One region of the Arthrobacter sp. NPDC058097 genome, then DNA from elsewhere that is predicted to be linked to it. Evidence: riboswitches for the same ligand, from Rfam matches in the RefSeq annotation. Region 1 holds a riboswitch; the other holds the start of a gene.

What was found. Region 1 has a riboswitch for S-adenosylmethionine ahead of ACFVTE_RS05495 (aminotransferase class V-fold PLP-dependent enzyme). Riboswitches for the same ligand answer to the same signal wherever they lie in the genome.
Region 2: linked by a shared signal. The riboswitch ahead of ACFVTE_RS06595 (LLM class flavin-dependent oxidoreductase) and the one ahead of ACFVTE_RS05495 (aminotransferase class V-fold PLP-dependent enzyme) in region 1 are both predicted to bind S-adenosylmethionine.

Annotation. Positions count from the first base shown of each region.
Region 1 covers NZ_JBHVSZ010000002.1:344,006-349,744, reverse strand. The annotation lists gene aroA (3-phosphoshikimate 1-carboxyvinyltransferase) at 1-1,006, shown strand, start outside; gene ACFVTE_RS05505 (ribosome small subunit-dependent GTPase A) at 990-2,105, shown strand; gene hisN (histidinol-phosphatase) at 2,172-2,984, shown strand; SAM riboswitch class IV at 3,165-3,278, shown strand; gene ACFVTE_RS05495 (aminotransferase class V-fold PLP-dependent enzyme) at 3,313-4,731, shown strand; gene ACFVTE_RS05490 (class I SAM-dependent methyltransferase) at 4,816-5,595, shown strand; gene ACFVTE_RS05485 (metal-dependent transcriptional regulator) at 5,606-5,739, shown strand, end outside.
Region 2 covers NZ_JBHVSZ010000003.1:19,478-25,216, reverse strand. The annotation lists gene ACFVTE_RS06610 (MFS transporter) at 1-254, shown strand, start outside; gene ACFVTE_RS06605 (rhodanese-like domain-containing protein) at 154-531, opposite strand; gene ACFVTE_RS06600 (LLM class flavin-dependent oxidoreductase) at 573-1,754, opposite strand; SAM riboswitch class IV at 1,968-2,077, shown strand; gene ACFVTE_RS06595 (LLM class flavin-dependent oxidoreductase) at 2,113-3,219, shown strand; gene ACFVTE_RS06590 (NtaA/DmoA family FMN-dependent monooxygenase) at 3,233-4,651, shown strand; gene ACFVTE_RS06585 (ABC transporter substrate-binding protein) at 4,648-5,739, shown strand, end outside.

The DNA.
Region 1 (5,739 bases):
CGCCCGGGAGCGCCCCATGGGCACCATCATCGAGGCCCTTGCAAGCCTCGGCGTCACCGTCACCGGTGAGGAGGGCGGAACGCCCGCTTCGCTTCCCTTCCGCGTTGAAGGCACCGGGCAGGTCCGCGGCGGCCACCTCGTCATTGACGCCAGCGCCTCCTCCCAGTTCGTCTCCGCCCTGCTGCTGGTGGGGGCGCGGTTCACGGAGGGCCTGCATCTGGAGCACTCCGGCAGCACCGTGCCGAGCCTGGACCACATCAACATGACCATCGCCACGCTGCGCGGCGCGGGCGTGGTGGTGGATGACTCCACGCCCAACCACTGGATTGTGAGCCCCGGCCCGATCCGTGCCTTCGACCAGCGGATCGAGCAGGACCTGTCCAACGCCGGCCCGTTCCTGGCGGCCGCGCTGGCCACCGGCGGCACGGTGCGCATCCCGGACTGGCCGGAGCACACCACGCAGGTGGGTGACATGTGGCGCAGCATCCTCAGCGACATGGGGGCTGCCGTCACGCTGCGGGACGGCACCCTGACGGTGACCGGCGGCAGTGAAATCAAAGGCTCGGACTTCGCCGAAACCAGCGAACTGGCGCCGACCGTCGCCGCCCTCTGTGCGCTGGCCTCCGGTCCCTCGCGGCTGAGCGGCATCGCCCATCTCCGCGGACACGAGACGGACCGCCTCGCGGCGCTCGTCACCGAGATCAACCGCCTCGGCGGCGATGCCGAGGAAACGGCAGACGGACTCATCATCCGGCCCGCGGAACTGCACGCCGGTGTGGTTCACAGCTACGCAGACCACCGGATGGCCACCGCCGGGGCCATCCTCGGCCTGGCGGTCAGGGGCGTGGAAGTGCAGGACATCGCCACCACGTCCAAGACGATGCCGGACTTCCCCAAGCTGTGGGCGGACATGCTCAGCCAGCGGACCGGTTCAGTTACAAAAGGTGCTGATGCAAACACAGCAGTGACCAACACCGCGGGGACCAGCGGTGGCACGCAGCACTGATTCCTGGGACGAGTCCGACGTCCGGATCCGGCCGAACAAGAAGGGCTCCCGGCCCCGGACGAAGGACCGCCCCAGCCATGAGGACGCCGTCACCGGCCGGATCATCACCGTTGACCGGGGGCGTTACACGGCAGTCGTGGGCGAGGACTCAGGGCATGAGCGGACGGTCATTGCCGCCCGCGCCCGGGAACTGCGCCGCTCCCCCGTAGTCGCCGGCGACTTCGTGTCACTCGTGGGCGACGTGTCCGGCGCGCCGGACACCCTCGCCCGGCTCGTGAAAATCCAGGACCGCAAGACCCTGCTGCGCCGCAGCGCCGACGACACCGATCCGGTGGAACGCGCCGTTGTGGCCAACGCGGACCAGCTGGTGGTGGTGGTCGCTGCCGCCAACCCCGAACCCCGTACCGGCTTCATCGACCGGGCGCTGGTGGCGGCCTACGACGCCGGGATCGAGCCGCTGCTGCTGGTCACCAAGGCGGATGTCAAGGACCCCACCGAGCTGCTGGGCAACTACCGCCACCTCGACTTCCCGGTCATCATCAGCCGCACCGCCGATTCCGACGCGTCCGGCATCGACGCCCGGTCCGACGACGGCCTCTCCGCCCGGCTCGACGTGGCCGCCGTGTCCGAACTCCGCGCCCACCTGGACGGCAAGGTGACAGTGATGCTGGGCCATTCCGGCGTCGGAAAATCCACCATGGTCAACGCGCTGACCGGTGCCGAACGCGCCACCGGCGGCGTCAACGCGGTGACCGGCCGCGGACGGCACACGTCGTCGTCGGCCCTCGCCCTCAAGCTCGCTGACGCCCCCGCCGGGAGCTGGATCATCGACACGCCGGGCATCCGTTCCTTCGGGCTGGCCCACGTGGACCCGGACCGGATCCTGCATTCCTTCCCCGACCTTGAGCCGGGCACCGAGGCCTGCGAACGCGGCTGCAAGCACGACGCCACCGCCGTCAACTGCGGCGTGGATGCCTGGGTCGCGGCCGGCCACGCCGGCCCCACGGGAGCGGCCAGGCTCGCGTCGCTGCGCCGTTTGCTGGGCACCGACCCGCGCGCGGAAGGCCAGGAAACCAAGGAACTCGGCAGCGTCAGCTAGCCTTCCGCGGCGCAGCCCGGCGGCTGCCTCCCCGCCCCGCCGGGCCTTTGAGGGTAGTTTGGAACCATGACCCAACCCGCTTCAACGTACAACGATGACCTGCGTCTGGCCCATGTGTTGGCCGATTCCGTGGACGACCAGACCATGAGCCGGTTCAAGGCGCTGGACCTCCAGATCGAGACGAAGCCTGATCTGACGCCGGTCACCGATGCGGACAAGGCCGCCGAGGAGTCCATCCGAGGCCAGCTGTCCCGCTCCCGTCCCCGCGACGCCGTGCTCGGTGAGGAGTTCGGAAGTTCCGGCCATGGTTCCCGCCGCTGGATCATCGACCCCATCGACGGCACCAAGAACTTTGTCCGCGGGGTGCCGGTGTGGGCCACGCTGATCGCCCTCGTCGACGAGGGCGAGCCTGTCGTGGGCGTGGTCAGCGCCCCGGCGCTCGGCAAGCGCTGGTGGGCGGCCAAGGGCGCCGGCGCCTATTCGGGCCGGTCCCTGGCCTCGGCAACCCGGCTCAAGGTATCCAATGTGTCCAGCCTCGCCGACGCCTCGCTGTCCTACTCCAGCCTCGGCGGCTGGAAGGACCGCGGCAATCTCGATGAGTTCCTCCAGCTCACCGAGGATGTGTGGCGCACCCGCGCCTTCGGCGATTTCTGGTCCTACTGCATGGTGGCCGAAGGCGCGGTGGACATCGCCTGCGAACCGGAGCTGAACCTCTATGACATGGCGGCGCTGGTGCCGATCGTCACGGAGGCCGGCGGCCGTTTCACCTCCCTCGAAGGCACGGACGGCCCGTTCGGCGGCAACGCCCTGGCCACCAACTCGATCCTGCACTCGGAAGTCCTGAAGCGGCTGAACCCACAGCTGGACGATTTGCTCTAGCTTTCCTCTGAGCTGACCCGGTGCCCTGGCGCTGAATATTACGACGGCGGTCGCCCCCTTTTGGTGGCGGCCGCCGTCGTTTATTCGGCCGAACGCCCGATATCAGGGCTTCGTAATAATCCGCTTAACATTCCGGACCGGCTTTTTCATCGCCCCTCCGGATGTCCTAGTCTCGTTACAGGTCACGAGTGCCAGCGCTAAACCCCGGTTAGCTGGCCGGCAACCCTCCATTCGCGGTGGGGTGCCCCGGGTGACGACCAGGCCGATCCGGAACGGACCCGGCAAGCGCGGATCCCCGTCACACGGGGTCCTTTCTCAGTGAGGTCCCATGACGACTGCAATCATTTCTTCCATCGAGTCTTCTGCCGCGGACGCGGCCCTGCTGGACGGCCGATTTGCCGCCGCCGGCCGTCCCCTGGCCGCTGTTACCGGCGCGGAAATCCAGGCTCCGCTGATCCAGGGTGGCCACGTCCGCTACGCCAACCTCGACTACGGCGCCTCCGCGCCCGCACTGTCCGTGGTGTCTGCCTATCTCAACGAGATCCTTCCGTACTACGCGAGCGTGCACCGTGGCGCCGGCTACGCCTCCCAGATCAGCACCTCCGTGTACGAGAACGCGCGCGACATCGTGCGGGAGTTCGTGGGCGGCCGCGCCGATGACGCCGTGATCTTCACCCGGAACACCACCGATTCCCTCAACCTCCTGGCCGGCTGCCTGCCCGTGCAGGACCACCACCACACCGGTGAGGTGCTGTACCTGGACATCGAGCACCACGCCAACCTGCTGCCGTGGCAGGGAGTGCCGCACCGCAGCGTGGTGGCCTCGGAAACACTGGAAGCCACCATCGGCAGCCTGCGCACCGAACTTGAGCACGGCGACGTCAGCCTCCTTGCCGTCACCGGCGCGTCCAACGTCACCGGCGAAATTCTTCCCATCCGGCGCCTCGCTGCACTGGCCCATGAATACGGCGCACGGATCGTGGTAGACGCCGCCCAGCTCGCGCCGCACCGCCGCGTCAACATCGCCGCGGACGACGTCGACTACCTCGCCTTCTCCGGCCACAAGCTCTACGCCCCCTTCGGGGCCGGCGTGCTGATCGGCCGCCCCGACTGGCTCGACGCCGGCACCCCCCACCTTGCCGGCGGCGGCGCCGTCAGCGAGGCCCGGCTGGACGGCGTCAGCTGGGCCACCGGCCCCGCCCGCCACGAGGGCGGCTCACCCAACGTGCTCGGCGCAGCCACCCTGGCCCGGGCGACCCAGGTCATCGCCGCCCTGGATCCGCAGAGCTGGCACGCCCATGAGGCTGCCATCCGGTCCTTCCTCGTCGAGGGGCTGCGCAGGATCGACGGCGTCACCGTCCACCAGATCTTCGAGGACAGCGACCCCGACGACGCCATCGGCGTGGTCAACTTCTCCGTTGAGGGTTACGACGCCGGGCTGGTGGCCGCCTACCTGTCGGCCGAACACGGCGTGGGCCTGCGCGACGGCCGCTTCTGCGCCCACCCGCTGCTGAAGCGCCTCGGCCTGCCGTCCGGATCCCTGCGCGCCAGCTTCGGCGTGGGGTCGCGGCTCGAGGATGCCCAGCGGCTGCTCGCCGGCATCGAGGAGCTCCGCCGCTCCGGGCTGGGCTGGGACTATGTGGTGGACGCCGGACGCTGGGTTCCGGCGAACGACACCCGCACCTACCCTGAGTGGGCGCCGAACACCCCGGGCACCGCCGGCGCCGCACCCTGCTCGCAGGATTAAGCGCCACCCGACGCTCCCCTTCCAACGGCCTCCGTACGGTAAATTCGAAACGTAATTTTCGACGTCGGGCTAAGGAGACTGTGCGTGGCACGGGGCGGTCCCAAACTTCATCACGGGCGGCGGCAGGAGCTCGGGCAGAGCTTCCAGGACGGCGGCGAGCACTACCACCGCGTCCGTCCCGGCTACCCTGGCGATTCCGCGGACTGGCTCATTCCGGCCGGGGCCCGCACTGCTGCCGATATCGGCGCCGGAACCGGTAAATTCACGGCCCTGCTGGTGGAACGCGGGCTGAGCGTCAGCGCGGTGGACCCTTCCGTGGACATGCTGGAACAGCTCAGCCGCGCCTACCCAGGAGTCCAAACTCTGGAAGGGACAGCGGAGGCAACCGGACTGCCCGGGGCGGCGTTCGACGTCGTGAGCGTTGCCCAGGCGTGGCACTGGTGCGACCCGCTGCTGGCCAGCACGGAGATTTGCCGAATCCTCAAGCCCCTCGGGGTGCTGGGCCTGATCTGGAACCAGCTGGACACGTCAGTGCCGTGGGTGCACCGGCTGTCCCGCATCATGCACGCCGGGGACGTCCACAAACCGGATTTCCGTCCTAAGATTGGGCCGGAATTCACGTCGCTGGAAAGCCACCTGACGCGGTGGGAGGATCCTGTCACCCCGGACGACATCCTCGAACTGGCCAAGTCCCGCAGCTATTACCTCGCGGCCAACGACGCCACCCGCGCCAAGGTAACCGGCAACCTGACCTGGTACCTGCACGAGCACCTGGGCCATGCGGAGGGCGAACTGCTGCAGCTCCCCTACCTCACCCAGACCTGGCGGGCCGTTCGGGCGGAGCGCGAGGGTAGCAGCAGGTAGGCTTTAAGCTGTGAAGACCAGTACGCCCTCCTCCTCGATCGAGGACTACGTTAAGGTCATCTATTCCTTCACGGAATGGCAGGACAAGCCCATCACCTCCACCCAGCTTGCACAGCGCCTGGGCGTGGCCAACTCCTCGGTCTC
Region 2 (5,739 bases), on a different contig from region 1:
TCGCCGCCGGCAGCCTCGACTGGATCCGCACAGCGGTGGTGCGCCGCCGCAACCGCAATGGCGTCGGAGGAGCCGGAGCTGGCTGGACACGCGGCGGACCAGGCGCTGGCGAACTCCCGTTAGACGGCCGCTTGCTGAACCTGAGCCGGTTCCTCAACGTCCGCCGTCAGCCCCGTGCTGGGAAACCCCGGCGTCGCGCAGTGCCGGGAACCCGCCGTCGACATGCACTGCACGGGAGTAGCCCAGCAGCCTGAGCTTCTCCGCCACGGGACGCGAGCCGTTGACCGAGCCGCAGAAGACCACAATCTGCTGGTCCGTTCCGGTCACGCCGTCGAGGCGGGCGGGGGACTCGGGCCCAAAGCCCTGGGCCACGTTCTCGCGGTCCACCACTACGGCGCCCGGAACAGCGCCGGTGCTGGCCCGGCCCTTGCGGCTGCGGACGTCGATCAGGAGGGCCCCTTCGCCGATAAGCCGGGCGGCTTCCTCGGCGCTGACCAGCTGCGGATCGTCCGTGGTTTGTTCGGTGCTCATGTGGTGCTCCTTCGGGTGTTGTTTGATCTTGCAGTGGGATGTCAGGTGAGTCCCCAGGCCTGCGCGAGCAGCTCCTGGGAGCGGATCCGGTCGGCCTGGCGGTGGGTGATGGTGGTGACCAGCAGCTCATTGGCTCCGGTGACGCGCTGCAGGGTGCGGAGCCCCTCCGCCACCTGACGGGGGTCGCCCACGAACCGGGTGTCCAGCCTGTCCTGGATGAGGTCCGCGTCGTCCGGTTCCAGTTCCGGCCAGCGGGCGGCGTCCTCCGGCGCGGGGTAGGGAATGGCGCCGTGGCCGGTCCTGATGCTGTGGACCCAGTCCGCGTACCCGGCGGCGATGGTTCCGGCCCGGGATTCGGTCTCGGCCACCACGACGTCGGCAGAAACAGCCACGTACGGCTCAGCCAGGGTGGTGGACGGCTTGAAGTGCGAGCGGTATTCGCCAACCGACTCCAGGACCGCCGCGGGCGCCACGTGATAGTTGGCTCCGAACGGCAGGCCGAGCTTTCCGGCGAGCCGGGCACTGGGGCCGGCGCTCGACCCGTGGATCCAGAACCCGGGGGCGTGGCCCTGTGCGGGGTGTACGGTGACCTCCGTGCCGTGGGCAGCGCGGTATTCGCCGGCGAAGAACGCGATGACGTCCTGGACGTCGCTTTCGAAGTTGTCCGCATCGCCGGGTACCCGCCCCAGCAGATCGGCCTGGACCTGGAAGCGCTCGGGGAACTTCCTGCCGAAGAGCGGCCGCGGGGCCGGGACCACCAGACCGTCCACCACACGGTTGCCGGCGGGGCTGCCGGAAAGTCTGCCGGAGGCACCCGGCGAAGCGTCTGCCGGCACACCAGCCCCTGGGGCCTCTCCTTCCGCCGGGGCCTTGGGCACGCCCGACCGGCCGAAACCGAGGTCAACGCGTCCCGGATAGAGGGCGGACAGCGTCCCGATGTTTTCCGCGATCTGAACCGGCCGGTAGTTCCCCAGGATGGTTGCCGCCGTTCCCACCCGGATGGTGCTGGTGGCCGCGGCGATGAGCGCGGACAGGACGTGCGGGGCGGAGCCGGCCACGCCGGGACTCAGGTGGTGTTCGGCCAGCCAGTAGCGGCTGTACCCCAGCGCCTCCGCCGAGACAGCCAGCGCAATGCTGTTCCGCAGTGCGTCCGTCGCCGTCTGGCCGGCGGAGACGGGGCTGAGATCGAGGACCGAGAGGGGAACGGCTGAAGGCTTGGGCATGGCAGCACACTACGGAGACGCCGTCGCCCGCCAAACTCCTCCGTCACCGTCCTCAACGTCCGGAAACCGGGGGCAACCGGAGCCCAAAATCCGTCACATACGACGGCCGCGCATGACGGAATGCGCCGCCGCTTGACGCCCCATTTCCGGAATTAACACCCTGCGACAGGCGGTTTGGAAATGTCCGGGCGGCCCTCCTAGATTCAACATCTAGGTCCAGAGTCAGCACGCCAAGGACCGGCTCGTGCTGCGGCAACCCTCAGGCATTTGATGGCGGGGTGCTCCGGAAACAGACCTGGCCGCACTTGCGGCAAGTGAATGTCGAGACGGCCGTCCGCGGCCCCTAAAAGAGGGAACCATGCCTTCACTACCCACACCCAAAAACCGGCCCGCTGTGCTCGGCATCGAGCTCGACGGCGACGGCGCCCACCCGGCAGCCTGGCGGTTTGCCGCGCACGAGCCCGGCGCATTGCTGACCGGCGCCCGCATCCGGGAAACCGTCCAGGCAGCGGACATCGCCGGCTTCCACCTCGCCACCTTCCACGACTCACGGACCACCGACACCGGGGCCACCGGAATCGCGGGGCGGATCGACGCGGTGCAGCGGGCGGCCTTCGCCTCCCCGGTGACGCGGTCGATCGGCCTGGTGCCCGAGGCAGGCGTGGTCTACACGGAGCCCTTCCACGTGGCCACCCAGCTGGCGAGCCTGGACTACTCCTCCCGCGGCCGGGCAGGGTGGCTCGTCAGCGCGGAGAACACGCTGCAGGAAGCACGATCGGTGGGCCGTGACCTGCTTGCTGCCGAAGAGGCCGGCACGGAGGCGGCGGACGTTGTCGAGAGCGCGCGGCGGCTGTGGGACTCGTGGGAAGACGACGCGGTGATCAGGGACGCCGCCACCGGCCGCTACCTCGACGCCGGCAAGCTGCACTACGCGGACTTCGAGGGCAGCCGCTTTTCCGTGAAGGGCCCGTCCATCATTCCGCGCCCCTTCCAGGGGCAGCTGCCCGTGTTCGCCCCGGCGGCGCTCCTGCCCGCCGTCGAGGCCGACGTCGCACTGGTCAGCGCGGCCACGCCCGAGGAACTTGCGCAAGCAGCGGAGGCTGCACGGAATGCCGGTGCCCCGCGCACGCTCCTGGAACTGGACGTGGTCCTCGACGCCCGCGGCCAGCGGGCAGCCGACCGGCTGGCCGAGCTGGACGCGCACGGGAAGTGGGACGGCGGTGCCCGCTACGTGGGAAACGCTGCCGGACTGGTGGAGCTCCTGGCCGGGCTGTTCCAGCAGGGCGACGGTGTCCGGATTCGCCCCGGTGTGCTGGACACCGACCTGCCGGAGCTGGCTGCCCTGGTGCTGCCGGAACTGCGCCGGACCGGTCTGCTGTCCAGCCCCGCCCCGGGCGGCACGTTGCGTGAATCGTTCGGCCTGCCCCGCCCCGCCAACCGCTACGCCGCTGCCGCGGCCCTCTAGAGAGGCCAGACCCGTGAGCTCATCCCCGCGCACGGCCGGCAACGGCCAGATCCAGTTCGGCGTCTTCTTCCAGGGCGTCAACCACACCACAGTCTGGCGTGATCCAGAGAGCGGATCCCAGACTGACTTCGAATCCTTCCGCCGGGTGGCACAGACCGCAGAACGGGGGCTGTTCACCGCCTTCTTCCTCGGCGAAGGGCTGCGGCTCCGCGAACACCTGGGCCGGATCCACGAGCTCGACGTCGCCGGCCGGCCGGACGCACAGACGGCGCTCGCCGCCCTGGCTGCCGTGACCACCAACATCGGACTGGTGGCCACCCAGAACACCACGTACAACGATCCCGCGGACCTGGCTCACCGGCTGTCCAGCCTGGACCTCCTCTCCGGCGGCCGGGCCGCATGGAACATCGTGACCACGGACAACGCCTGGACCGGCGCCAACTTCCGGCGCGGCGGCTTCCTGGCTCACGAGGACCGCTACATCCGGGCAGAAGCATTCGTCCAGACCGCCAAAGCGATCTGGGATTCCTGGGCTGACGGCGCAATCGCCGGGTCCCGGGGCTCCCGCCGGTGGCTGGCCGAGGACGGCATCACCCCCGTCCGCCGCAAAGACACGAGCTTCGACGTCGAAATCACGGGCCGCCTCCCGCGCTCCAACCAGCACCATCCGGTCCTGTTCCAAGCGGGCGACTCCCCGGACGGGCGCGACTTCGCGGTCCGCAACGCGGACGTCATCTTCTCCCGGCATGCCGGGCTGGAGGAGGCCAAGAAGTTCCGCGAGGACATTGTGGCCCGCACACTGAAGGCGGGCCGGCCGGCGGATGACGTGAAGATCTTTCCGGGGCAGGAGTTCATCCTGGCACCCACCGCCAAGGAAGCGGAGGAAAAGCACCAGTGGGTCCGCGAACGGCAGGTGGGGCCGCAGACCGCCATCGCGTTCCTTGAGCAGTTCTGGGGGCGCACCCTCAGCGAATACGACCCCGACGGCCCTCTTCCCGACGTTGACCCCGTCGTGGACGTCACCGACCCCACCCGCGGCAACGCGTTCCACGGAAAGAACGCCCGGCAGCTTGCCGCGGAGTGGCGGGCTGAGGCCAGGGAGAAGGGGCAGTCCATCAGGCAGTTCGTCTCCGGCCGCGCCCAGCTCAACGGACGGGGGCTCGTGGGCTCCTTCGACGACGTCGCCGACCTGCTCGCCGAATACGCCCACGCCGGTGCCGTTGACGGTTTCAACATCACACCGTGGATCGTCCCCTCCGGCCTCGACGACATCGTCAACGAGCTCGTCCCCAGGCTCCAGGACCGCGGCGTCTACCGGACCGAATACGAAGGCACCACGCTTCGCGAAAACCTGGGGCTCCGCGCCCCGCTGTCACACCGCAGCGGCTCGCTCGCTTCGGTGACCACCACCGAGAACGAGGAAGTAGCATGACCGCCCGAAACATCAACACTGCTTCCAACCGTGCTGGAACGGCCAGGGGCCGGCGGGTGGGCAGGACAGCGGCCGCAGGTGCGCTGCTGGGAACCGTTACGCTGCTGCTCGCCGCGTGCGGCGGCACATCCGACGCCGGATCCCAGCCGGGTGCCAGCAGCACCCCCATCCGGGGCGGCAACCTCAACTTCGCCGTTTCCGTGGACCGCGGCTGCATCGATCCGCAGCAGGTGGGCAACAACGATGCGATCGCCGTCGCCCGCCAGACAGTGGCGTCACTGACCTCCCAGGACCCGGAAACCGGCCAAATCGTCCCCTGGCTGGCCGAGAAGTTCGAGGCGAACAAGGACGCCACGAGCTTCACCTTCACCCTCCGGAGCGGGGCCACCTTCGCCGACGGGACGCCCATTGACGCGCAGTCGGTCAAGACCAACTTCGAGGCGATCAGGGCCCTCGGCGCCAAGGCCACCCTGGGCTCCACATACCTCAGCGACGTCAGCGGCATCACGGTCAAGGACCCGAAGACCGTGGTGGTGGACTTCGCCAAGCCCAACGCCCAGTTCCTGCAGGCCACCTCCACCTTCACGCTGGGGCTGCTGTCCCCGGCGTCGGCGAAACTCAGCGAGGCGGACCGCTGCGCCGGAAAATTCGAAGGCTCGGGCCCGTTCACGGTGAAGAGCTACACGGTGGACAAGGAAGCGGTCCTGCAGCGCCGGGCCGGGTACTCCTGGCCGGCGTCCACGAACAGCAACAAGGGTGAGGCCTACCTGGACACCGTCACCTTCAAGATCATCCCGGAGGCCGGCAACCGCACGGGCAGTCTGCAGTCCGGGCAGATCGATGCGACGGCGGCCATCTCGGCTGCGGACATCAAGCTCTTTGACGGCAACGGCTTCTGGAAGGAGACGAGGGCAAACCCGGGCGTGGTCTACAACCTGTATTCCAATGAATCCACGCCGAAGCTCAAGGAGACGGCCGTGCGCCAGGCGATCTCGAAGGCCATCAACCGTGAGGAGATCACCAAGACGCTGCTGACCGAGGCAGACCGGCCGGCCAAGGGTGTGCTGTCCCACACCACCCCGTTCTTC